DNA from 3 places in the Sorangium sp. So ce693 genome. Region 3 is predicted to be linked to each of the others. Evidence: riboswitches for the same ligand, from Rfam matches in the RefSeq annotation. Region 3 holds a riboswitch; each other region holds the start of a gene.
What was found. Region 3 has a riboswitch for cobalamin ahead of WMF14_RS21835 (ribonucleoside-diphosphate reductase subunit alpha). Riboswitches for the same ligand answer to the same signal wherever they lie in the genome.
Positions count from the first base shown of each region.

Region 1: linked by a shared signal. The riboswitch ahead of WMF14_RS01355 (energy-coupling factor ABC transporter permease) and the one ahead of WMF14_RS21835 (ribonucleoside-diphosphate reductase subunit alpha) in region 3 are both predicted to bind cobalamin.
Region 2: linked by a shared signal. The riboswitch ahead of WMF14_RS05165 (TonB-dependent receptor) and the one ahead of WMF14_RS21835 (ribonucleoside-diphosphate reductase subunit alpha) in region 3 are both predicted to bind cobalamin.

Region 1 is NZ_CP150347.1:348,602-355,763, forward strand. Features, by position in the region: gene WMF14_RS01325 (FAD-dependent oxidoreductase) at 1-290, opposite strand, end outside; gene WMF14_RS01330 (DUF3209 family protein) at 358-732, opposite strand; gene WMF14_RS01335 (CbiX/SirB N-terminal domain-containing protein) at 756-1,943, opposite strand; gene WMF14_RS01340 (ATP-binding cassette domain-containing protein) at 1,919-2,746, opposite strand; gene WMF14_RS01345 (CbiQ family ECF transporter T component) at 2,743-3,492, opposite strand; gene WMF14_RS01350 (hypothetical protein) at 3,482-3,805, opposite strand; gene WMF14_RS01355 (energy-coupling factor ABC transporter permease) at 3,829-4,542, opposite strand; cobalamin riboswitch at 4,641-4,848, opposite strand; gene WMF14_RS01360 (enoyl-CoA hydratase/isomerase family protein) at 6,067-6,888, opposite strand; gene WMF14_RS01365 (DUF6922 domain-containing protein) at 6,986-7,162, shown strand, end outside.
Region 2 is NZ_CP150347.1:1,380,619-1,387,780, forward strand. Features, by position in the region: gene typA (translational GTPase TypA) at 15-1,901, opposite strand; cobalamin riboswitch at 2,062-2,269, shown strand; gene WMF14_RS05165 (TonB-dependent receptor) at 2,507-4,792, shown strand; gene WMF14_RS05170 (hybrid sensor histidine kinase/response regulator) at 5,256-7,160, shown strand.
Region 3 is NZ_CP150347.1:5,821,493-5,828,654, reverse strand. Features, by position in the region: gene WMF14_RS21845 (hypothetical protein) at 1-1,003, shown strand, start outside; gene WMF14_RS21840 (ribonucleotide-diphosphate reductase subunit beta) at 1,033-1,989, opposite strand; gene WMF14_RS21835 (ribonucleoside-diphosphate reductase subunit alpha) at 2,049-4,565, opposite strand; cobalamin riboswitch at 4,821-5,028, opposite strand; gene WMF14_RS21830 (NAD-dependent protein deacetylase) at 5,143-6,009, shown strand; gene WMF14_RS21825 (prolyl hydroxylase family protein) at 6,044-6,619, opposite strand; gene WMF14_RS21820 (helix-turn-helix domain-containing protein) at 6,743-7,162, shown strand, end outside.

The DNA.
Region 1 (7,162 bases), 5.5 Mb from region 3:
AGCTCGGCGCCGACGGCGATGTCGTTGAGCACGTTCGACCCCGGCCCGGCGCCGATGCGCTTCACCGCGATCTCGACGGCGCGCTGCTCGGCGTCGCTGGAGAGCAGCGAGTAGGCGCGCTTCGCGAGCCTGCCGCCGGGCAGGGTGACGCCGGTGTTGATGATCACGTACTGCCCGCCGGCGAAGCCGATCTCCGCGCCGTCGACGCGCTCGAGCCGGAGCAGCCGGGCGTCGTCACCGAGCGGCGCTGCGTGGGCGATCCTGATCTTCGGGTTGCCTTGTGTTGCCATGACGTCGCTCCTGTCTCCGCGCTGTCGCAATCACGCGCGATGGGCTCCCTCCGGTGAGGGGCGCGCTTCAGTCGGCCGGGTAGATCTCGTGCACGAAGTCGTGCATCTCCTCGAGCTCCCGGTAGAGCCGGCCGAGCCCGTCGACCTGGGCGCGCAGATCGAGCTCGACCTGCTTCGTCAGGATGAGGAGCGAGCGCAGATAAGGCAGCTTCGGGTCGCCGGAGGGGGTCTTGGCGACCTTCTCCTGGAGCTCCACGAGCGACCCCTCGAAGAGGCGCGAGAGGTTCTTCAGGTCCCCGGCGCGCAGCATCGCCGAGACCGGCCCTGGCTCGGCGGCCGCGGCGCCGAGCTCGGCGAGCTCGTGCGTGCGCTCGGCCGGATCATCGATCCCCAGGATGTTCATGAGCCCAAGGCGGAGCGCGGCGATCTCGTGACAGGCCATATCGGTTCTCTCCTATCCATCCTTCATTGCATGATGTCGTCGACGAGCCGGGCCACCAGCCGGTCGCCGAGCAGGTGCTCCTCGACGAGGTCCTTCGCGTCCTCCTCGCGGACGCCGCGGTACCAGACCCCGTCGGGGTAGACGGCGACCGTCGGCCCCTCGCCGCAGCGCCCCATGCACGACGTCCTCGTCACGCGGATCTGCTGCTGCTGGCCGGCCTGCTTCACGAGGCGGCGCACCGACTCGAGCAGCGCCAGGCTGCCGCGGTCCACGCAGTCGGCGTTGCCGCAGACGAGCACGTGCTTGCGCAGCGAGCGGTGGGCGTGCGGGTGGTTCGACGCCTGCGTGTGCGTGAGCGTGTGGCGCACGCTGTAGAGCATCGCCTTGAGCCCGCCGACCTCCCGGGCGAGCCCCGGCAGCGCGGTGCGGTACATGCACGTGTCGCAGGGGAGCGGCGCCTCGCCGGCGAACGCCTGGCGCGCGCGCTCGTCGATCAGCCCCTCGAGCGCGCTCGACCGGCCGAGGTGCGGCGCGAGCGACGCCCGGATCCACGGGTACGTCGACGAGAAGCGGTCGACCTGCTCGGCGAGCTTCGTCATGAGCCGCCCGGCGAAGAGGAAGTAGGGGACCACCACGACGCGCTCCGGCCGGTGCCGCGCGACCCGCTCCAGCGTCTCCTCGACCGAGGGCCGGGTGACGCCGATGAAGGTCGGCTCGACGAGCTGGAGCCCGCGGCCCTCGCCGATGAGGCGCGCCGTCTTGCAGAAATCGCCGTTCGCGTCCGGGTCGCTCGACCCGCGCCCCACGACGACGAGCGCCGACCGGGCCCGCGCCGCCGGGTCGTCCGGCAGCGCGGTCGCGGCGCGCTCGAACGCGATCTGCGCGAGCGCCGGGTGCACGCCGAGCGGCCGCGCCGCCGAGAAGCGCACGCCCGGGTGCGCGGCCCGCGCCCGCTCGAGCGCGAGCGGGATGTCGTTCTTCACGTGCCCCGCGGCGAACAGGAAGAGCGGCACGACCGCCACCCGCGACGCCCGCGCCGCGAGCGCCGCGAGCGCGTCGGCGAGGTGCGGCGTCGCGAGCTCGATGTAGCCGTGCTGCACGGCGATCTCGGGCCGCGCCACGGCGTAATCGGCCACGATCGCCTCGAACTCGGCGTTCGACGCGGCGTCGCGGCTGCCGTGGCCGATCAGCAGGAGACCGTCGTCATGCACGCGAGCGCCTCCTCCAGGGTGAGCGGGAGCCCCGCGCCGCCCTGCGGCGGCACAGGCCTCATCCGGGTCCAGAGCTCGGCGACCCACGGCCGCCGCACCCGCGCCCGCGCGAGGAGCTCCCCCCGCGCGAACACCTCCCGCGGCGGCCCGTCCGCGAGGACCTGGCCGTCGCCGAGCAGGACCGCGCGCGTTGCGAAGAGCGGCACGAGATCCACGGCGTGCGTCGCGGTGACCAGCGTGGTCCCCTGCTGCTCGGAGAGCGCGCGCAGCGTCTGGCACAGGGCGAGCTCGCCCTCCGGGTCGAGCCCCGCGGTCGGCTCGTCGAGCAGCAGCACCCGCGGCCGCATCGCCAGCATCCCGGCGATGCACGCGCGCTTGCGCTCGCCGAAGCTCAGCGCCTCGATGGCCCGATCGGCGAGGTGGGCGATCTGCACGGCGGCGAGCGCCTCCTCGGCGCGGCGCCGCGCCTCGGGCGCGGGCAGGCCGAGGTTTCGCGGGCCGAACAGGACGTCGTCGAGGAGCGTCGCGCCGAGCAGCTGGTCGTCCGGGTCCTGGAGCACGAGCGCGGCGCCCGCGGCGACGGCGTCCGAGGGCGAGCCCACGCGGCGGCCCGCGATCTCGACGCCGCCGCCGGGCGCCGGGAGGAGCCCGACGAGCGTCCGGAGCAGCGCGGTCTTGCCGGCGCCGTTGCCGCCGAGCACCGCCACGGACTCGCCCTCGGCGACGTCGAGGCGCACGTCGCGCAGCACGGGCTCGCCGCGCCGGTAGCCGAGCCAGGGGGCGCGCAGCGCGATCGCGATCATCCGGCCTCTCCCGCGGCGACGCTGAGCCCGAGGGCCGCGATGGCGGCGGCGGCGAACGCGAGGTTCGCGGCGGGCGCGCTCGCCCTCCGGTCGGCGACGGGGAGCTTCCCCTGGTAGCCGCGGAGCTGCATGGCGAGCGCGGCGCTCTCGGAGCGCTCCAGCGTGCGGAGCGCCACGACGCCAGCGACGGCGCCGGCCGAGCGCGCGGCAGCGCCGGGGCGTGTGAACCCGCCGCGGAGCGCGGCGGCGCTCCACGCGCTGTCGGCCGCGCGCTGGAGCACGCCGGCGAAGCGCCGCGTCAGCGCGAGCAGCTCGACGAGGGCCGCGGGGACGCCGAGCCCGGCGAGCGCCGCCTCGATCTCGGCGGGCGCGGCGGCGCCGGCGAGCCACCGGAGCACCGCGGCCGCCGCGAGGACGCGCGCGCCGATGGCCACGGCGCGGCGGGCCCCCTCGGCCGTGATCGCGTCGACAGGGAACGGCGCGCCGGGGAAAAGCGGCGCCCCCGGCGTGAGCGCGAGCGCCAGCGCCGCCGCGACCGCGCCGATCCATGCGGCGGGCGCGGCGGCGCGGAGGACGGCGCGCGCCGGCGTGCCCTGGAGGCGGAGGGCCGCGCACGCGAGGAGGAGCAGCGCGGCCGGTGTGACGGGCGAGCGCGCGCCCGCGGCGACGCAGCACGCAGCCACGGCGGCCCCGAGGCGGAGCCGGGCGTCCACGTCGCGGAGCCGCGCGGGGGGATCAGTCCGCACGCAGGCCTTCGCCGCCGGCCTTGCCCGCGGGCGCGTCCGCGCGCTCGACGAAGAGCACGCGCGAAAAGTAGCCGAGGGCGAAGCCGGCGAGGAGCCCGGCCCAGAGGAACGCGAACAGCAGGAGGTCGCCCTCGAGGCCCGCGAACAGCGGCCCCGTCTCGTGGCGCCCTGCGTCCTCGGCGACGCGGCGGACCACGGCCTCGTCGACGCCGTCCCAGGACGCGTTGCGGCAGGCGGCGAGCCAGAGGGCAGCGGCGAGCTGGAGCGCGCGCTCGCAGGCCACGCACGCGCGCCGCGCGAGCAGCGCTGACATCGGGCGCTGTCCGAGCCGCCGCGTCACGATGCCCCCGGGGCGAGCCGGACGACCTGGAGCCGGTCCAGGATGTCGGGCCGCCGGGTGCGCAGGAAGGCGAGCGCCCCCGCGGTCATGACGCCCTCGAGCAGGCCGAGCGGCAGCTGGGTGGGGACGAAGGCGAGGGCGACGCCCGTGAACATGGAGGTCACCGATCCCTCGCCCGAGAGCCCGAGCGCGAGCGCGAGCGCCGTGGTGGCGTACGTCGCCCAGTCCGACGTCACGCCCGCCAGGAAGCCCGCGACCCAGAGGTTCGCGCCGCAGCGCCGCGCGAGATGAAAGACGAAGTATCCGGTGAAGGCGCCCGCGATGCCCATCGACGCGACGTCGGCGCCGAGCGTGGTGAGGCCGCCGTGCGCGAGGAAGAGGGCCTGGATAAGGAGCGCCACCACGGTGACGAGGACGGTCATCCAGGGGCCGATGAGCACCGCCGCGAGCCCTGTGCCGCACGGGTGGGAGCAGGTCCCGGCGGTCGGCACCGGCACGGGCATGCATGAGATCGCGAAGACGGCGGCGGCGATGAGGCCGACGAACGGCTTGTAGAAGGCGTCCTGCCGGGTGCGGCGCCGGAGCAGGTGGAGGGCGATCGCGACGAAGGGCAGGGCGAGCGCGTTCCAGGCGGCGCACCAGCCGAGCGGCAGGACGCCTTCCGCGAGGTGCATCGCGGCCGCGGGCCGGGGCGCGAGGAGCGTCCCCAGGGACACGGCGGCGATCGACACAACGCGGCCGTGAAGACCGATTTCGGCGCTCCGGGTGAAGTCCGCACCCGAACGCCACGAAGACGTGCGCAAGCTGCACCTCGTGGGAGGCTCGGGTAGGTCTCCCGGCTCATGGGTTCAGGGAGCTGATCGAGCTCCCAGCGCTGCGTCCACCTTCCCAGGCCTCGTCCAATGAGGCCCAGTGGTCTTCGGAGGCAGCTCCCCACTCACGGTGGCGGGACCGCGCCGGTTTTGCACCGGCTTCCCTGTTATGCCCCGGAGGGCACCCGAGGAATGGATTGTCAGGCCGGTGCTCGGTAATCCCGTTTCGTGTCCGGCGTCAAGGACGTCGCGCCCCGATCGCGGCGGAGGTGCCCAGCGGACGCTGCACGGGGCCTCGCGTGTCAGACGAGCTCACCGTTGAGCGCGCGGGCTCCGCCTTGCGCGCGTTGGCCCGCGCGTCCTGGCGACACGATCGCGCGAGCCGGGCGAGCACCCCGCAGCCGGGCGAGCACCCCGGGTGCGCGAACCGGGCGAACCGGGGTGCGCGAACCGGGCGAACCGGGGTGCGCAGACCGGGCGAACCCGGGTGCCTCGACCCGGTGCATCGATCTGGGGCGCGCGCTTCCACCTGGCGCGCTCCGGCCCGCCGCTGCACGCCGCGAGCTCCCTCGTCTACGGCGTCGGTGCGGCGGTGATGCCTGGGCTGGTGGCCACCCCGCCCTCGGGGGGCGCTGCAGCGGCGCACGAGGCCATCGCTGCCGAGGCGCGCCGTGCGCCTGTCGGGGCCCCCATCCAGCAGACAGGCGCGCGCCGACGAGCGATCCAGGCCCTGTCATGCAATGGCCGAGGTCGAGAAATTGACCCAGACGCATCAGGCGAAGAGTCGTCGAGCACACGTCGTGAAATATGTCCCCCTTAGATAAAACCTGTTTACTTTGTGGCCATGCGGGCGCTGCGCGTATCGCGGCCTGCGCGCAAGCAGGGGCTCTCGTGTGCTTGAACACAGGCGCCGGCGCGTTCCTTCCGCAGTGTGCTTTGTTCGTCCTGGCTCTTTACTCGGGAGCAGGTGTCCGGTGTGCGGCCCGTCGCGTCGTGGCGTCTCTTATTGAAGAGGTGGGGGATCTCGTGTTCGCTCGTCTCGGAATGCGAAATGGACGCTGCGCTGAGCGCTGTCTCCGGTGGAGCGGTATGCCCGGCTCGAACGTGAATTCCTGCAGAGCTGGTGTGTGTGGGTCGCGCGCTCGCCTGGCTGCCTTCGCGTCTGGAGCGCTCTGCTCGCCCGGCGTGCAGGCGTTGCACTTTGTTATCGACAACGCGCTTGCGGATGCCACAATCTGACTACCGCATGCGCACCGGCGCGGACCCCCCAGCCCGGAGCGCATGCGGTTTTTCTTCTTAGCACCGTGGCGGACGTTCAGGACTCCGGCGCGGTTTTCCTGCCGCGGTCATTCTGGGTCCCCCTCCAGCGTGATGCGCGGTATTTTTTTGCCCTCGGGCGCGCGGTTCGCGCCTTCCGAGGTTTCACTTGCCGGTGAACGTGGCCTGCGATTTCGCCAGGAACGCTTTCATTCCGAGCTGTTGATCTTCGCTGCCGAAGAGCGCCGCGAATGCCTGGGCTTCCAGCTCGTTGGCGGCGGCGAGGTCGAGGCTCTCGCCGCGCAGGAGGACGCGCTTGGCGGCGGCGACGGCGAGCGGGCCGCGCGAGGCGATCTTGAGGGCGGTCTCCTGGGCGCGCGCGAGGAGCTCGGTCGCCGGGAAGACGGCGTTGACGAGCCCGATCGACAGCGCCTGCTGCGCGGTGATCATGTCTCCTGAATAGACGAGCTCGCGCGCGCGTCCGGGCCCGACCCGTCGCAGCAGCCGCTGGGTCCCGCCGAACCCCGGGATGACGCCCAGGTTCACCTCGGGCTGGCCGAGTTTGGCGCCTTCGGCGGCGTAGATGAAGTCGCAGGCGAGGGCGAGCTCGCAGCCGCCGCCCAGCGCGAAGCCGTTGACGGCGGCGATCACGGGGAAGGGGGCAGTCTCGATGAGCTCGGCGAGCCGGTGTCCTGCGTCGGCGAACCGCTTCGCGGCGATGCTGTTCATCGTGGCCATTTCCGCGATGTCGGCGCCGGCGACGAACGCCTTGCCGGCGCCGGTCAGCACCGCCGCGCGCACCTCGTTGCCCTCGGCGGGCGTGAGGAGGTCGCGGAAGGCCGCCGTGAGCTCGCCGAGGACGGCGGGGTTCAGGGCGTTGAGTTTGTCGGGCCGCTGGATGGTCACGGTGGCGACGTGACCCGCGCGCTCGACGGCGACGAACTGGAGCGTACCGCGGGCCCCCGGCTGCTGTTCTTGAGCGGTCATGGCGCGTGGTTAGCAGCGCGCCGCGCCGGGGGGAAGCGCCTGCCGTCGCCTGCGAAGGCGTCATTCCGTGTCCTCTCGGGCCTGCTATGCTGAGCCCGTGGCCGAGCCGACGAGCGAGCGATTTCCAGACGACGTCACGCGCCTGTTCTGGGACACGGACCCGGACGCCATCGATCTGGAGCGGCACCGCGACTACGTCATGGAGCGGGTGATGAGCCGGGGCGGATGGGCGGCGATGCGGTGGCTGAGGCAGGCGTACTCGGCGGAGGCGCTC
Region 2 (7,162 bases), 4.4 Mb from region 3:
GCGCCCCCCGCCGCTCACTCCACCGCCTGCGATTGCTCGATCGCGTCCTCGCGGCGCTCCCGGCGGTTGCACGCGAGCACCTTCTTGCGGACGCGCACCGCGTCGGGCGTGACCTCGACGAGCTCGTCGCCGTCGATCCACTCCATCGCCGTCTCGATCGTGAGCAGCCGCGGGCTGGCCAGGAGGACGTTCTCGTCCTTGCCGTGGTTGCGCACGTTCGACAGCTTCTTCTCCTTGATGACGTTGACGTCGGTGTCGTTCGGCCGGTTGTGCTCGCCGATGATCATCCCCTCGTAGACCTCGACGCCGGGGACGATGAAGAACATGCCGCGCGGCTGCAGGTGGTGCAGCGCGTACGGGGTCGCCACGCCGACGCGATCGGCGACGATGGCGCCGGTCGGGCGGCGCATCATCGGGCCGCCCCAGGGCGCCCAGCCGTCGAACATCGTGTTGAGCAGGCCCGTCCCGCGCGTCGCCGTCAGGAACTCGCCGCGGAAGCCGATGAGCCCGCGCGAGGGCACCCGGAACTCGAGGCGGGCGCGGCCGAAGCCGGGGTTCGTCATCTTCACCATCCGGCCGCGCCGGGAGCTGAGGCGCTCGGTCACGATGCCGACGTAGGTGTCCGGCACGTCCACGACCACGAGCTCGAGCGGCTCCATCACCTCGCCGTCGATCTCGCGCGTCACCACCTCGGGGTTCGAGAGCTGCATCTCGTACCCCTCGCGCCGCATCGTCTCGACCAGGATGGCGAGCTGGAGCTCGCCGCGGCCGAGCACCACGAACGTGTCGGGCACCTCGGTCGGCTCCACCCGGATCGCGAGGTTCTTCATCGCCTCGCGCTCGAGCCGCTCCTTCAGGTGACGGCTCGTCAGGAATTTCGACTGCTTGCACTTGCCGGCGAACGTCGACGTGTTGACGCCGATCTTCATCTTGATCGTCGGCTCCTCGACGACGATCCGCGGCAGCGCCTCGGGGTGCGCCGGATCCGTGATCGTGTCGCCGATCGTGACCGCGTCGATCCCGGCGATCGCGATCACCTCGCCCGCGACGGCGCTCTCGACGGCGACGCGCTTCAGCCCCTCGTAGGCGTAGAGCATCTTCACGTAGCCGCGCGACTGCCCGCCCTCGGCGAGGAGCGCGACGTCGGCGCCGGACCGGGCGGTGCCGCGGACCACGCGGCCGACCGCGAGCCGGCCCACGTACTCGTCGTGCGTCGTGTTGCAGACGATGACCTGGAGCGGACCGTCGGGGTCGCCCGAGGGGCCGGGGACCCGCTCGAGGATGGTCTCGAAGAGCGGCTCGAGGTCCTTCGCCTCGTGCTCGAGCTCTCGCTTCGCCTGGCCGAACTTCGCGATCGCGTAGAGCGTCGAGAAGTCCATCTGCGCGTCGCTCGCCTCGAGGTCGCAGAAGAGGTCGAACACCTCGGAGAGCACCTCGTGGGCGCGCGCGTCGCTCCGGTCGATCTTGTTGATGACCACGATGACCGGGAAGCCGCGCTGGAGGCACTTCGAGAGCACGAAGCGCGTCTGCGGCAGCGGGCCCTCGGCGGCGTCGACGAGGAGGAGCGCCCCGTCGGCCATCATGAGCGTGCGCTCGACCTCGCCGCCGAAGTCGGAGTGGCCGGGCGTGTCGACGATGTTGATCTTGACCCCGCGGTACCGGATGCTCGTGTTCTTCGCGAGGATGGTGATGCCGCGCTCCCGCTCGAGGTCGTTCGAGTCCATGACCCGCTCGGCCACGACCTCGTTCTCTCGGAAGGCGCCCGACTGGCGGAGCATGTGATCGACGAGGGTCGTCTTCCCGTGGTCGACGTGGGCGACGATGGCGATATTGCGGAGATCGTTACGGGGCATATACGGCGGCGGCCGTGTAGCACGCGACCCACGGAGGAGCGAGCCCATCCTCGCTAGAGCCCGAACGTTCGGCCTGCACGGCAGCGGCGCGGCAGCCGCGCAGGGAGGCGCTCGGATGGAGAGCGCGAGGCGCGCGCGTGGCGCGGGCGAGCCCTCGCCGGGCGGGCGAGGGGAGCGGTAGCGATTGACAGCCGAAGGCGCGCGGCCATAGGGTGCGCGCCGCGCTGGTGCCCGGGCGTTCGCCTGGGCCGAAGAGGGAACCCGGTGAAATTCCGGGGCTGCCCCGCAGCGGTAAGCGAGAACGACCTCCACCCCAAGCACTGGCCCGACGAGGGCTGGGAAGCGGTGGACAGTAGGGAGCCGGCCAGGCCGGAGCGCTCGCGAGCCCGAAGACCTGCCAGCGCCCGGCGGCGGGAGACATCCGGCGCCGGTTCGACCTGGGAGCCTCGAGGGAGGCGGTGAGGTCCGAGCCGGTGCAGCTCTGCCTCTGCCACGTCCCGGATACCGAACCGCCCCCGCGTCGCCTTCCGGTCGCCCGCGGGGGCGAGAGGTCGGTCCAGCGCACCGTGCGATGGCCAGCCATTTCGTCCTCGCGGAGCTCGACGCGAGCGGCCCGAAGCCGCTCCGCGCGATTGCAGCGAAGGAGGACACGAATGCTGCGCGAGACGGTCACGACGAGCCACGGGCACCGCCATCCATTTCATCTGCTCGCCGCGTTATCCATGGTGCTGGCCGCCGCGCGGCCCGCGCGCGCCGAGGGCGACACCCCCGAGGCGCCCGCTGCCCCGCCGGAGGCCGCCGCTGCAGAGCCCTCCGGTGAGGGCACGCCCGCGGGCGACGCCGCGGCGCCGGCGGGCAGCGCGGGCACGCCCGCGGGCGACGCCGCGGCGCCGGCGGGCAGCGCGGGCGCGCCCGAGGGCGACGCCGCGATCGAGGTCACGATCCAGGCGGAGAGGCCGGGCAGCGAGGCCGCGTCGCGCGTCTCCGTCGGACACCGGGAGCTCGAGCTCAGGCCGAGGCTGCGGCCGGGCGACATCCTCGAGTCGGTCCCCGGGCTCTTCGCCGTGCAGCACGCGGGCGGCGGCAAGGCGAACCAGTACTTCCTCCGCGGGTTCGACGCGGACCACGGGACCGACGTCGCCTTCTTCGTCGACGGCGTGCCCGTCAACATGGTCAGCCACGGCCACGGGCACGGCTTCACCGATCTCTACTTCATGATCCCGGAGCTCGTGACAGGGCTCGACGGCTACAAGGGGCCTTATTACGCCGGCATCGGCGACTTCGGTACGGCGGGCGCCGTCAACCTGCGCTTCGCCGAGAAGCTCGAGGAGAGCTACGCGCAGGTCAGCCTGGGGCAGTACGGTATCCAGCGCGGCCTCGTCATCGCCTCGCCGGATCTCGGCGACGCGTGGCGCGCTGTGGCCGCGGCGGAGATCTACCGGAACGACGGGCCGTTCCTGAGCCCGGAGCGGCTCAAGCGCTTCAATGTGTACCTGCGGGCCACGCACGATCTCGGCGACACCGGGAAGGTCCAGATGACATGGATGTCGTATGGATCGACCTGGCACGGCTCCGGCCAGATCCCCGCGCGCGCCGTCTGCGGCGAGGGCGAGCAGGGCGGGCTGAACCCGCCGCCGTCGGCGTTCGGACAGCCGTGCATCGACCATTTCGGCGCCGTGGATCCGACCGAGGGCGGGGCGACCGAGCGGCACATGGCGTCCCTCGCCTACTCGACGGCGTGGCGGGACGCCGATCTGAGCGCGCTGGCCTACCTCGTTCGCTACCGCTTCACGCTGTACTCGAACTTCACGTTCTTCAGCGAGGACGCCGTCCACGGCGACCAGATCGAGCAGAACGACGACCGCACCGTCGGGGGCGCCGATCTCCGGTTCCGCAGGCAATACGAGATCGGCGGGGCGAGGTTCACGACCTCGCTCGGCGCGCAGATCCGCGCGGACGCGATCGACAAATCCCTCCACCACGACGAGGCGCGCGAGCGGATCGAGGAGAAGAGCAGGACCCACGTCGACGAGAGCCAGATCGGCGTCTACGTCGAGCAGGACGCCCGGCTCCGGCGCTGGCTCCGCGTCGTGCTCGGGGCGCGTGGGCAGTGGATCGACGTCAACGTGGACGACCCGGGCGAGGACCTCGAGAGGACGGGGAACAGAGCGAGCGGCACCCGGGGGCAGATGCAGCTGCTCCCGAAGCTCACGGCGATCGTGTCGCCCGTCGAGGGGCTCGATCTCTTCGCCCACTTCGGGCGGGGCTTCCACTCGAACGACGCGCAGGGCGCGGTGCTGGGCGAGGGGGCGGCGACGCTGATCACGCCCGCGACGGGCTACGAGGTCGGCGTGCGGGTCGCGCCCTTGCGCGGGCTGTCGCTGAGCGGGGCCGGGTTCCTCCTCGACGTGGACTCGGAGCTTGTGTGGAGCGGCGACGCGGGCGCGACCGAGGCGTCGGGGCAGACGCGGCGCTACGGGATCGAGATCGGCGGGCGCTACCGCCTCGGGAGCTGGCTGTTCGCGGACGTGGACGCGACCTTCACCCGCGCGCGCTTCCGCGAGAACGCCGGCAACGCGAGCGCGGTCGCCCTCGCGCCGACCCGGACGCTGACCGCGGGCGTCGGCGTCCGCCCGACGTTCGGCGCGTTCACGCCGTTCGCGGCGCTGCGGGTCAAGGCGATCGGCGCGCGGCCCGCGACCGAGGACGAGTCGCTCACCGCCGAGGGGTTCACGGTCGTCGACGCCAACGCCGGGCTGCGGTGGAAGCACGTCGAGGTGGCCGTGGACATCCAGAACCTCTTCGACACGACGTGGCGCGAGGTCCAGTTCGCGAGCGAGTCGCGGCTGCCGTACGAGCCGGCCCCGGTCACCGGGATCCACTACTCGCCGGGGTGGCCGTTCACGGCGATCGGGCGGGCGACGCTTTACTGGGAGTAGGCGCATCGCCGCCTGAAGCGGTGTCGACTCCGACGGTCCGCGCCGTCCCCGCCGCGCGTTCCACTCCACTCATGCCGGGTGGTCCGCAGGAATGCGCGACAACCCTGCTCTCGACCCATCCACGGCGCCGTCATGGCCCCTCCACGCTGCGGCTGGCCGGGGAGCTGGGGCGCCGTAGCGCTCGTCAATCGCGGTGTCCTCGAGGTCGGGTGGCTCGCGCTGGACACGCTCGATGGCTCCACAATCGATGAGTCCGCCTTGGCACGCTCGAGCCGCTCCAGCGGGTCGCGGCGGCCCTGCGCCGCCACCGGCGGACGCTCTCGGCGCCGGCTCATGGGGTCATTGCTGTGCTCGTCACTCGCCGCTGCCGGCCGCCGCGATGACGGCTCGCGGACGCGGAGAGCAGGACAGGAAGGGAGAGCACGGCGTGGCGAACGTGTAACCATGCTGTAGGCTGTGCCGCATGGATCCGACAGGGCTCGGCGCCGATCTGCAGTTCCGCATGCTGGTCGAAGGCGTGAAGGACTACGCCATCTTCATGCTGGACACCGAGGGTCGCGTGATCACGTGGAACGCAGGCGCCGAGCAGATCAAAGGATACTCCGCGCAAGAGGTGATCGGCACGCACTTCTCGCGATTCTATCCGGCCGAGGCGATCGAGCGGAAGTGGCCACAGACAGAGCTCGCCGAGGCGCGGCGCGTAGGCCGCTTCGAGGACGAAGGCTGGCGCGTGCGCAAGGACGGCTCGATGTTCTGGGCGAACGTCATCATCACGGCCCTCTACGGCCCCGACGGCGAGCTGCGCGGCTTCGCCAAGATCACGCGCGATCTGACCGAGCGCAAGCGCCAGGAAGAGTCGCTGCGGCACAGCGAGGAGCGCTTCCGCACGCTGGTCGAAGGCGTGAAGGATTACGCCATCTTCATGCTCGACCCCGAGGGCCGGGTGGCCACGTGGAACGCCGGCGCGGAGCGGATCAAGGGATACTCCGCGCAAGAGGTGATCGGCACGCACTTCTCGCGCTTCTATCCGGCCGAGGCGATCGCGCGCGGCCGGCCAGAGACGGTGCTCGCCGAAGCGCGGCGCGAAGGCAGCTTCGAGGACGAAGGCTGGCGCGTGCGCAAGGACGGCTCGTCGTTCTGGGCGAGCGTCCTCGTCACGGCCATCCGCGGCCCGAACGGCGAGCTGCGCGGCTTCACCAAGATCACGCGCGACCTGAGCGAGCGCAAGCGCCTGGAACAGATGGAGTCCAACGCGCGCCAGATGGAGGAGTTCGTGGCGATGCTGGCGCACGAGCTGCGCAATCCGCTGGCGCCGATCGCCAACGCGACAAGCGTCCTCAAGCTCGAAGGCAAGGACAACGCCCAGGTCGTCTGGGCGGCCGGCCTGATGGAACGACAGCTCGGTCAGCTCGTGCGGCTCGTCGACGATCTGCTCGACGTGAGCCGCATCACGCGCGGCAAGATCGCCCTCGAGTCCAAGCGCATCGATCTCGCCGACGTGGTGGCGCGCGCGGCGGAAGCGTCCCGGACCTGGATCGACGCGCGCGAGCAGGTCCTCGAGGTGCAGCTGCCCGCCGAGCCGCTCGCCATCGTCCAGGGCGACCTGGCGCGGCTCACGCAGGTGGTGAGCAACCTGCTGCACAACGCGGCGAAGTTCACGCCGCCCCGCGGCTCGATCCGGGTCACCGTGGAGGCGGACGGCGCGCACGCGACGCTCCGTGTCCGCGACAACGGCGCGGGGATATCGCCCGAGCTGCTGCCGCAGGTGTTCGACCTGTTCACGCAGGGGGATCGCGGCCTCGATCGCTCCGAGGGCGGGCTGGGCCTCGGGTTGACGATCGTGCGCCGGCTGGTCGAGCTGCACGGCGGGACGGTCCAGGCGCTCAGCGAGGGGCCCGGCCGCGGCAGCGAGTTCATCGTGCGATTGCCGCGGCGGACGCGCCCTCTCGCGCCGCCGACGGTGGGCGCGCCCGCAGCGCAAGCGGGGCGCAAGCTGCGCGTCCTCGTCGTCGACGACAACCGAGACTCGGCCGAGAGCATGGCGCTGCTGCTGAAGCGCATGGGCCACGACGTGCACGCCGTGTTCGACGGTCCTTCAGCGCTCGATCTCGCGGCGCAGCTCCAGCCGGACGTCGTGCTGCTCGATATCGGCATGCCGGGCATGACAGGCTATGACGTCGCGCGCGCGCTGCGTCGCATTCCGGGCCTCGCGGGCATATCGCTGTTGGCGATGACCGGTTACGGCCAGGAAGCGGACCGCCGCATGAGCCGGGAGGCCGGGTTCGACGTGCACCTGGTCAAGCCGATCCGCGCGGACGTGCTGAGACAGCACCTGGCGGACATCTCCGCTCGTCCTGGCGCCGGCTGAGC
Region 3 (7,162 bases):
GGGGCTCAGCCTCGCGCTGTCCGGCGACGTCGACGTCCCGCGGGCGGCGCCGCCGTCCGGCCGCGTGGTCCTGCTCGATCGGTTCGGCACGAACGTGATCACCTGGATGGATCTCGAGACCGCCGAGGTCCTCGCGCAGCTCCCGGTCGGGCAGGGGTTCGAGTCGAACCCGCAGGACTACATCGAGGTGGGCGCGGACCGCGCGCTCGTGTCGCGCTACGGGAGCAACCCGACCCCGGGCGTGGAGCCGTTCGACGAGGGCGGCGATCTCCTGATCGTCGACACGAAGGAGTACTCCATTGCGGGGCGCATCGCCCTTCCGGAGGAGGAAGAGGGGCTCCTGCCGCGCCCGTCGGGGATGGCGCGCATCGGCGACGACGTGGTCGTATCGCTCGGCCGGCTCGCCGCGGACCTCTCGACCGCGGGCGAAGGGCGCTTCGTGGGCGTCTCGCCGGAGCAGGGCGCTGTCACATGGACGGTCGACGTGCAGGGGCTCTACGGCTGCGGGCGCCTCGCCGTGTCGCCCTCGGGAGAGCGGCTGGCGGTCGCCTGCTCGAGCCGCTTCAACGCCGAAACGATGGAGTACGACCCGGCGACGAGCGACATCGTGATCTACGACGCTCGCACCTCGCCCCCGGAGGAGATCAAGCGGCTCGGCGTGGCCCGGGCGCTCGGCGCCGCGGTCCAGCCCACGCTCGCCTTCGCCTCCGAGGACGTCCTCCTCGGGACGGCCTACGCGGGCAGCGCGTCCGCCGGGGATCGCGCCTTCTCCGTGAGCATCGCCACGGGCGAGGTCACGACGCTCGCCCTGGCAACCCAGGCCTACGCCTTCGGCGGCGTCCACTGCTCGCCCGGCTGCGGCGACGTCTGCCTGCTGAGCGACGCGGAGAAGAACAAGCTCCGGCGCTGGAAGGTCGCTGCGAACGGCGCGCTCGAGCCCCTGGAGGACGCGACCGTCGACACCGAGATCGGGCTCCCGCCGCGAGGGATCGGCGGGCTCTGATCGGCCCTGCGGGCGGTAGGTTGATCGCGTCAGAACGAGGCGTCGAGGACGACCTCGCCGGAGACGCCGACCTGATACGCGGAGACGCGGCGCTCGAAGAAGTTCGTGACCTCCTGGACGTCTTGGAGATCCATGAACGAGAACGGGTTCTTCGCCCCGTAGCGCTTCGGCATGCCGAGCGTGGCGAGCCGCTGGTCGGCGCAGAACTCGAGGTAGCGGCGCACGTCGCGCGCCGACATGCCCGCCACGCCGGCCCCGAGGAGATCCTCGGCGAACCGGGCCTCGCAGGCGATCGCCTCATCCATCATGTCGAGGATCGACTGAGAGAGCCCGGCGTCGAAGAGCTCGGGCTCCTCGCGCCGCACCGTGCTCACGACCTCGAAGGCGAAGCGCATGTGCGCGCTCTCGTCGCGGAAGACCCAGCTCGTCCCCGCGGCCAGCCCGTGGAGCAGGCCGCGCGAGCGCAGGAAGTACACGTACGCGAACGCGCCGAAGAAGAAGAGCCCCTCGACGCACGCGGCGAAGCAGATGAGGTTCAGCAGGAACCGCCGCCGATCGGCGCGCGAGTCCAGCCGGCCGAGCGACTCGATGGAATCGATCCACCGCATGCAGAAATCGGCCTTCTGGCGGATCGAGGGGATGTTCTCGACGGCCGCGAAGGCGCGGTGACGATCCTCGGGATCGGGGACGTACGTGTCGAGGAGCGTCAGATAGAACTGGACGTGAAGCGCCTCTTCGTAGAGCTGCCGCGACAGGTACATCCGCGCCTCCGGGGCGTTGATGTGCCTGTACAGGTTGAGGACGAGGTTGTTCGCCACGATGGAGTCTCCCGTGGCGAAGAACGCGACGAGGCGCTGCACGAGGTGCCGCTCCGCGTCGGTCATCTTCCGCAGGTCGCCCACGTCCGTGGAGAAATCGACCTCCTCCACGGTCCACGTGTTCTTGATGGCGGAGCGGTACATCTCGAAGAAGGCCGGATAGGCCATCGGGCGCAGGGTGAGGCACTGGCCCGGATCCAGGAGGCGCGCGGGGCGGCTGACGCGGCTCACTGGCAGGCCTCGCAGGCTTCGGGGTTCTCGAGCGCGCACGCCACGTCCGCGGCCGCCTTCGCCGGCGGCGCGGACACCCAGCCGCCCTCGCGGCGCGGCGCGGCGCCGCCCTCGGGCGTGCGGTCGGGCGCCGCCTCCACGGTCGCCTTGGCGATGCGCGTCGCGGGGCGTGATCGCAGGTAATAGGTCGTCTTGAGCCCCTTCTTCCATGCGTGGAAGTACATGCTCGAGAGCTGACCGATCGTGGGGTTCTCGACGAAGAGGTTCAGCGACTGGCTCTGATCGATGAAGGCGCCGCGATCCGCGGCCATGTCGATGAGCGAGCGCATCGGGATCTCCCACGCCGTCCGGTACACGGCGCGCAGCTGCTCGGGCAGCTCGTCCATGCCCTGGACCGAGCCCTCCGCGAGCTTGAGCCGGGTGCGCGCCGCGTCGTTCCACGCGCCGAGCCGCTTGAGCTCCGCGACCAGGTAGCGGTTCATCTGCAGGAAGTCCCCCGAGAGCGTCTCGCGCTTGAAGAGGTTGGACACCTGCGGCTCGATGCACTCGTAGCAGCCCGCGATCGACGCGATGGTGGCCGTCGGCGCGATGGCGACGAGCAGCGAGTTCCTGAGCCCCTCGGCCTGGACGCGCGCGCGGAGCGCCTCCCAGCGGGCCGTGTCCTCCGGGACGGCGTTCCACGCGTCGAACTGGAGCTCTCCGCGCGCGGCGCGCGTCTCGTCGAACGCCGGGTGTCGCCCCTTCTCCGCCGCGAGGTCCGCGGACGTCGAGAGCGCGTGGTGATACACCTCCTCCGAGATCCGCCTGGAGAGCTCCCGCGCGGCCGGGGCGTCGAAGGGCAGGCGCATCTGGAAGAACACGTCCTGCAGGCCCATGAGCCCGAGCCCGACGGGCCGCCAGCGGAGGTTCGAGCGCCTCGTCGCGGGGATGGGGTAGTAGTTGAGGTCGATGACACGGTCGAGCTGGCGGACCGCGGTCCGCACCGTGCGCGCGAGCTTCTTGAAGTCGAACGCGATCGCGCCGTCCGCCAGCGTGGTCGTGTGGCGAGCGAGGTTGATCGAGCCCAGGTTGCAGACGGCCGACTCCTCGTTCGAGGTCACCTCCAGGATCTCGGTGCAGAGGTTCGAGAGGTGCACAGTCCGGCCCGGCAGCGCCGTCTGGTTGCAGGCGCGGTTCGACTTGTCCTTGAACGTCATCCAGCCGTTGCCCGTCTGCGCGAGCGTGCGCATCATCCGCGCGTAGAGCTCGCGGGCCTTCATCGTCTTCTTGGCGAGGCCCGCCCGCTCCGCCTCGACGTAGCGACGATCGAACTCCTCCCCGTAGAGATCGGGGAGATCGCGCACTTCCTTCGGGTCGAACAGGCTCCATTCGCCGTCGGCCTCGACCCGCTTCATGAAGAGGTCCGGGACCCAGCTCGCGAGGTTCAGGTTGTGCGTGCGCGCGGCCTCGTCGCCCGTGTTGTCGCGCAGCGAGAGGAACTCCTCGACGTCGGCGTGCCACGGTTCGAGGTAGACGCAGCAGGCGCCCTTGCGCTTGCCGCCCTGGTTCACGGCCGCGACGGACGCGTCGAGCGTCTTGAGCCAAGGCACGATCCCGCTGGAGTGCCCGTTGGTGCTCTCGATGAGCGAGCCGCGCGAGCGCACCCGGTGGTAGGCGAGCCCGATGCCGCCCGAGAACTTCGAGAGCATCGCGACGTCGGTGTAGCGCTGGTAGATGGTCTCGAGGTGATCGTCCGGCGAGTCGAGCAGAAAGCAGCTCGAGAGCTGCTCGTGGCTCGTCCCGGAGTTGAACATCGTCGGTGAGCTCGGGAGGTAATCGAGCGACGAGAAGAGCCGGTAGAGCTCGACGGCCTGCGCCACGGTCTCGGAGAGCGCGCATGCGATGCGCAGGAAGAACTGCTGCGGCGTCTCGATGACGAGGCGCGTCTCCGGGTGCTTGAGCAGGTAGCGGTCGTAGAGCGTCCGCAGGCCGAAGTACTCGAGCTCGTGGTCGCGCCCCGGCTCGATGGCGTCGTTCAGCTTGCGGGCGTTCTGCGCGACGAAGCCGTGGAGCCGATCGTTGATGAGGCCCAGCCGCCGCCCCACGGCGATGGACTGCGAGAAGGCGTGGATCTCCTGATTGCGGACCTCCTTGTCGATGTAGGTCGCGAGCAGGCGCGCCGCGAGCTTCGCGTACTGGGGCTCATCGGCGATGAGCGACGCCGCCGTCTGGATGGAGAGCTGATCGAGCTCGCGCGTCGTCGCGCCGTCGTAGAGGCCGCTGATGGTCTTTGTCGCGACGCGGAGCGCGTCGACGTCGGACAGGGCCGCGCAGGAGCGGCTCACCGCCCGGACGATCTTGTTGACGTCGACTGGCTCGCTCGAGCCGTTGCGCTTCTTCACGCGCATCGTCGTGTGCGGGAGCGTCTCCTCCGCGCCGGCGCTCGTCATGGCGGGCGCGTGAGGCGCGTGGGGTGCGTGGAGCGCGCGCAACGGCGCCGCGCCGTTGCTCTTCACCAACGGTTCGTTCAGCATGGCATCCTCCTCGTCGTGCTCGTTCCGAGCGGTCTCGGACCGCTCGCGTCGATGCCGCGAGAACGAGAAAGCCAGCCGATGCGCACGGGTGCGCCAGGCTCTTTGGAGGAGCCCTCGGACCGACCGCTCGCCCCCGCGGACGAAAGGAAGACAACGCGGGAGGGGGTCGGAACCGGGACAAGCGCGAGAGTCTGCGCCAGCTCGGACCTACCCGCCTCCCACGAGGCTTCCAGGTCAAACCGGCGCGGGATGTCTCCCCAGCGCAGGATGTTGGCAGGTCTTCGGGCTCACGAGCGCTCCGGCTCTCGCCGGGTTCCTACGGTCCACCGCTTCCCAGCCCGAGGGCCAGTGCGCGTCGTGGAGATCGTTCTCGCTTACCGCTGCGGGGCAGCCCCGGATTCACACCGGGTTCCCTTTTGAGCCCCGGGCCGAAGCCCGAGGCACCAACATGGCCACTACATATGGTGGTGCAGTGAGCCGGTCAAGCGAGATGTTGTGGGGGAGCTCCTTTGCCCGGTTGCATGATTGCACGGTTGACGCTGGCGGTGCGCGCAGCGACGGGCCACAACCCGGGCGTATGCCGCTCAGCGAAGCGCTCCTCGCGGATCCGTTCGACGACCTCGTCGCGCTCCTGCGCGGCAAGCGGATCGTGGCGCTGACGGGCGCGGGGTGCAGCACCGAGTCCGGCATCCCGGACTATCGAGGTCCCGAGACGCGGCGCCGCGCGCGGAACCCGATCCAGGGGCGGGAGTTCTCCCGCTCTGCCGAGATCCGGCAGCGGTACTGGGCGCGCGCCGTGATCGGCTGGGAGCGGTTCTCGAGGGCCGAGCCGAACCCCGCCCACCGCGCCCTCGCGCAGCTCGAGCACGGCGGGCAGCTCGACGGCCTCATCACGCAGAACGTCGACGGCCTCCACCAGGCCGCGGGCAGCCGCCGCGTCATCGAGCTGCACGGGACGCTCTCCGAGGTCGCTTGCCTCGCGTGCGGCGCGATGGAGCGGCGCGCCGCCCTCCAGGAGCGGCTCCTCGCGCAGAACCCCGGCTGGCTGCGCCTCGCGGCCGACCTCGCCCCCGACGGCGACGCCGACCTGCCCGCCGAGCACGTGGCGGGCTTCCGGGCGCCGCCGTGCCTCCGCTGCGAGGGGCCGCTCAAGCCGCGCGTCGTCTTCTTCGGCGAGAACGTGGCCCGGCCGATCGTCGACGCGGCCTTCGCGCTCGTGGACGCGGCGGACGCGCTCCTCGTCGTCGGCTCGTCGCTGGCGGTCTTCTCGGGCTACCGCTTCGTGCTGCGCGCCGCGCAGCGAGGCATGCCGATCGCCATGATCAACCTCGGCTCCGCGCGCGGCGAGGAGCTCGGCGCGCTCAAGATCGAGGCCCGGGCCGGCGAGGTGCTGCCGCGCCTCGCCGAGGCGCTCGGCGTCCGCGCGACCGCGGCGCCCCGGTGAGGCGCCGAGCGCCGATGCTCGCGCGGCGCTGACATCACCCGCGCCGGTACATCACATCGCTGCGGAGGACGTACTTGCTCCCCCGCGTCACGGCGGCCCCGCGGTGGAGCCGGCGGTGCTCGAACAGGAGCGCCATCCCGCGCCGCGGGGCGATGCTCCGACCGCCCCAGAAATCGGTCGTGCCGCCCTCGAAGTCGTCGTTCAGGTAGATCATCGCGGTGAACAGGCTCCGCTCGCCGTCGGATCGCACGAACGACCCGTCGCCGTGCCAGTTGAAATATTCGCCTTTGGTGTACCGGTAGTAGCGGAAGCGCTCGTTCAGCCCGACGGCGCGGTGGAGGCCGAAGCTCGGCGGCGTCCACGGCGCGAGCCGCTCCCAGAGGCTCGCGGCGAGCTCCGGATCGTCGACGATGACGCGGCCGTTCTTGCGCACCTCGAGGTTGATGATCTCGGTCCCTCCGATCGGCGCCTGCTCGAAGCCTCGCGCCTCGGCGAGCGCGATGAAGCCCTCGCACTCGTCGGGCGACAGGACGTTCGTCACCGTGAAGATGCGGAGATCGTCGGTGTAGTCGGTGCACTGGACGGTTCGTTCGGCGTGCAGGGTGCTCATGCGTGGAGCGTGGGCCCGGGCGGACCGGATCCGGAAGGGCGGGACCCGGGCAGGACCGGGCAGGACCGGGCAGCGTGGTGGACAGGAGAGCGCCGCATCGCCCATGATCGAGCGCTCGCACCGATGGCACGGGTCTCCAGGGCGGGCGGCGGCATGGAGCCCGCGGTCCGCTTCAACCACACGCTCCTCCAGCGGGCGCGGCTCGAGCTCGACCTGACGCAGGAGCAGGTCGCCGCGTCGATCGGCGTCGACGTGCGGACCTACCGCCGCTACGAGTCGGGCGCGGTCAACGATCCGCGGCTCGGCTTCTCGGTCCGGAGCCCGTCCCGGCGGCGCATCATCGAGCGCCTCGGCGCCGAGCTCGGCCTCGCCGAGGCGGAGCTGCTCGTCGTTGGGGCCGAGGCGGCGCCGGGGGCGGAGCCCGCCGCAGAGGAAGCGGGTGCATCGAGCCAGGCCGCGGAGGCGCCCGCGGGGGCGGGGAAGGCGCCCGCGGGAGCGGGGAGGGCGCTCGACGAGGAGACAGGGGGGAAGGCGCCGGCCGGC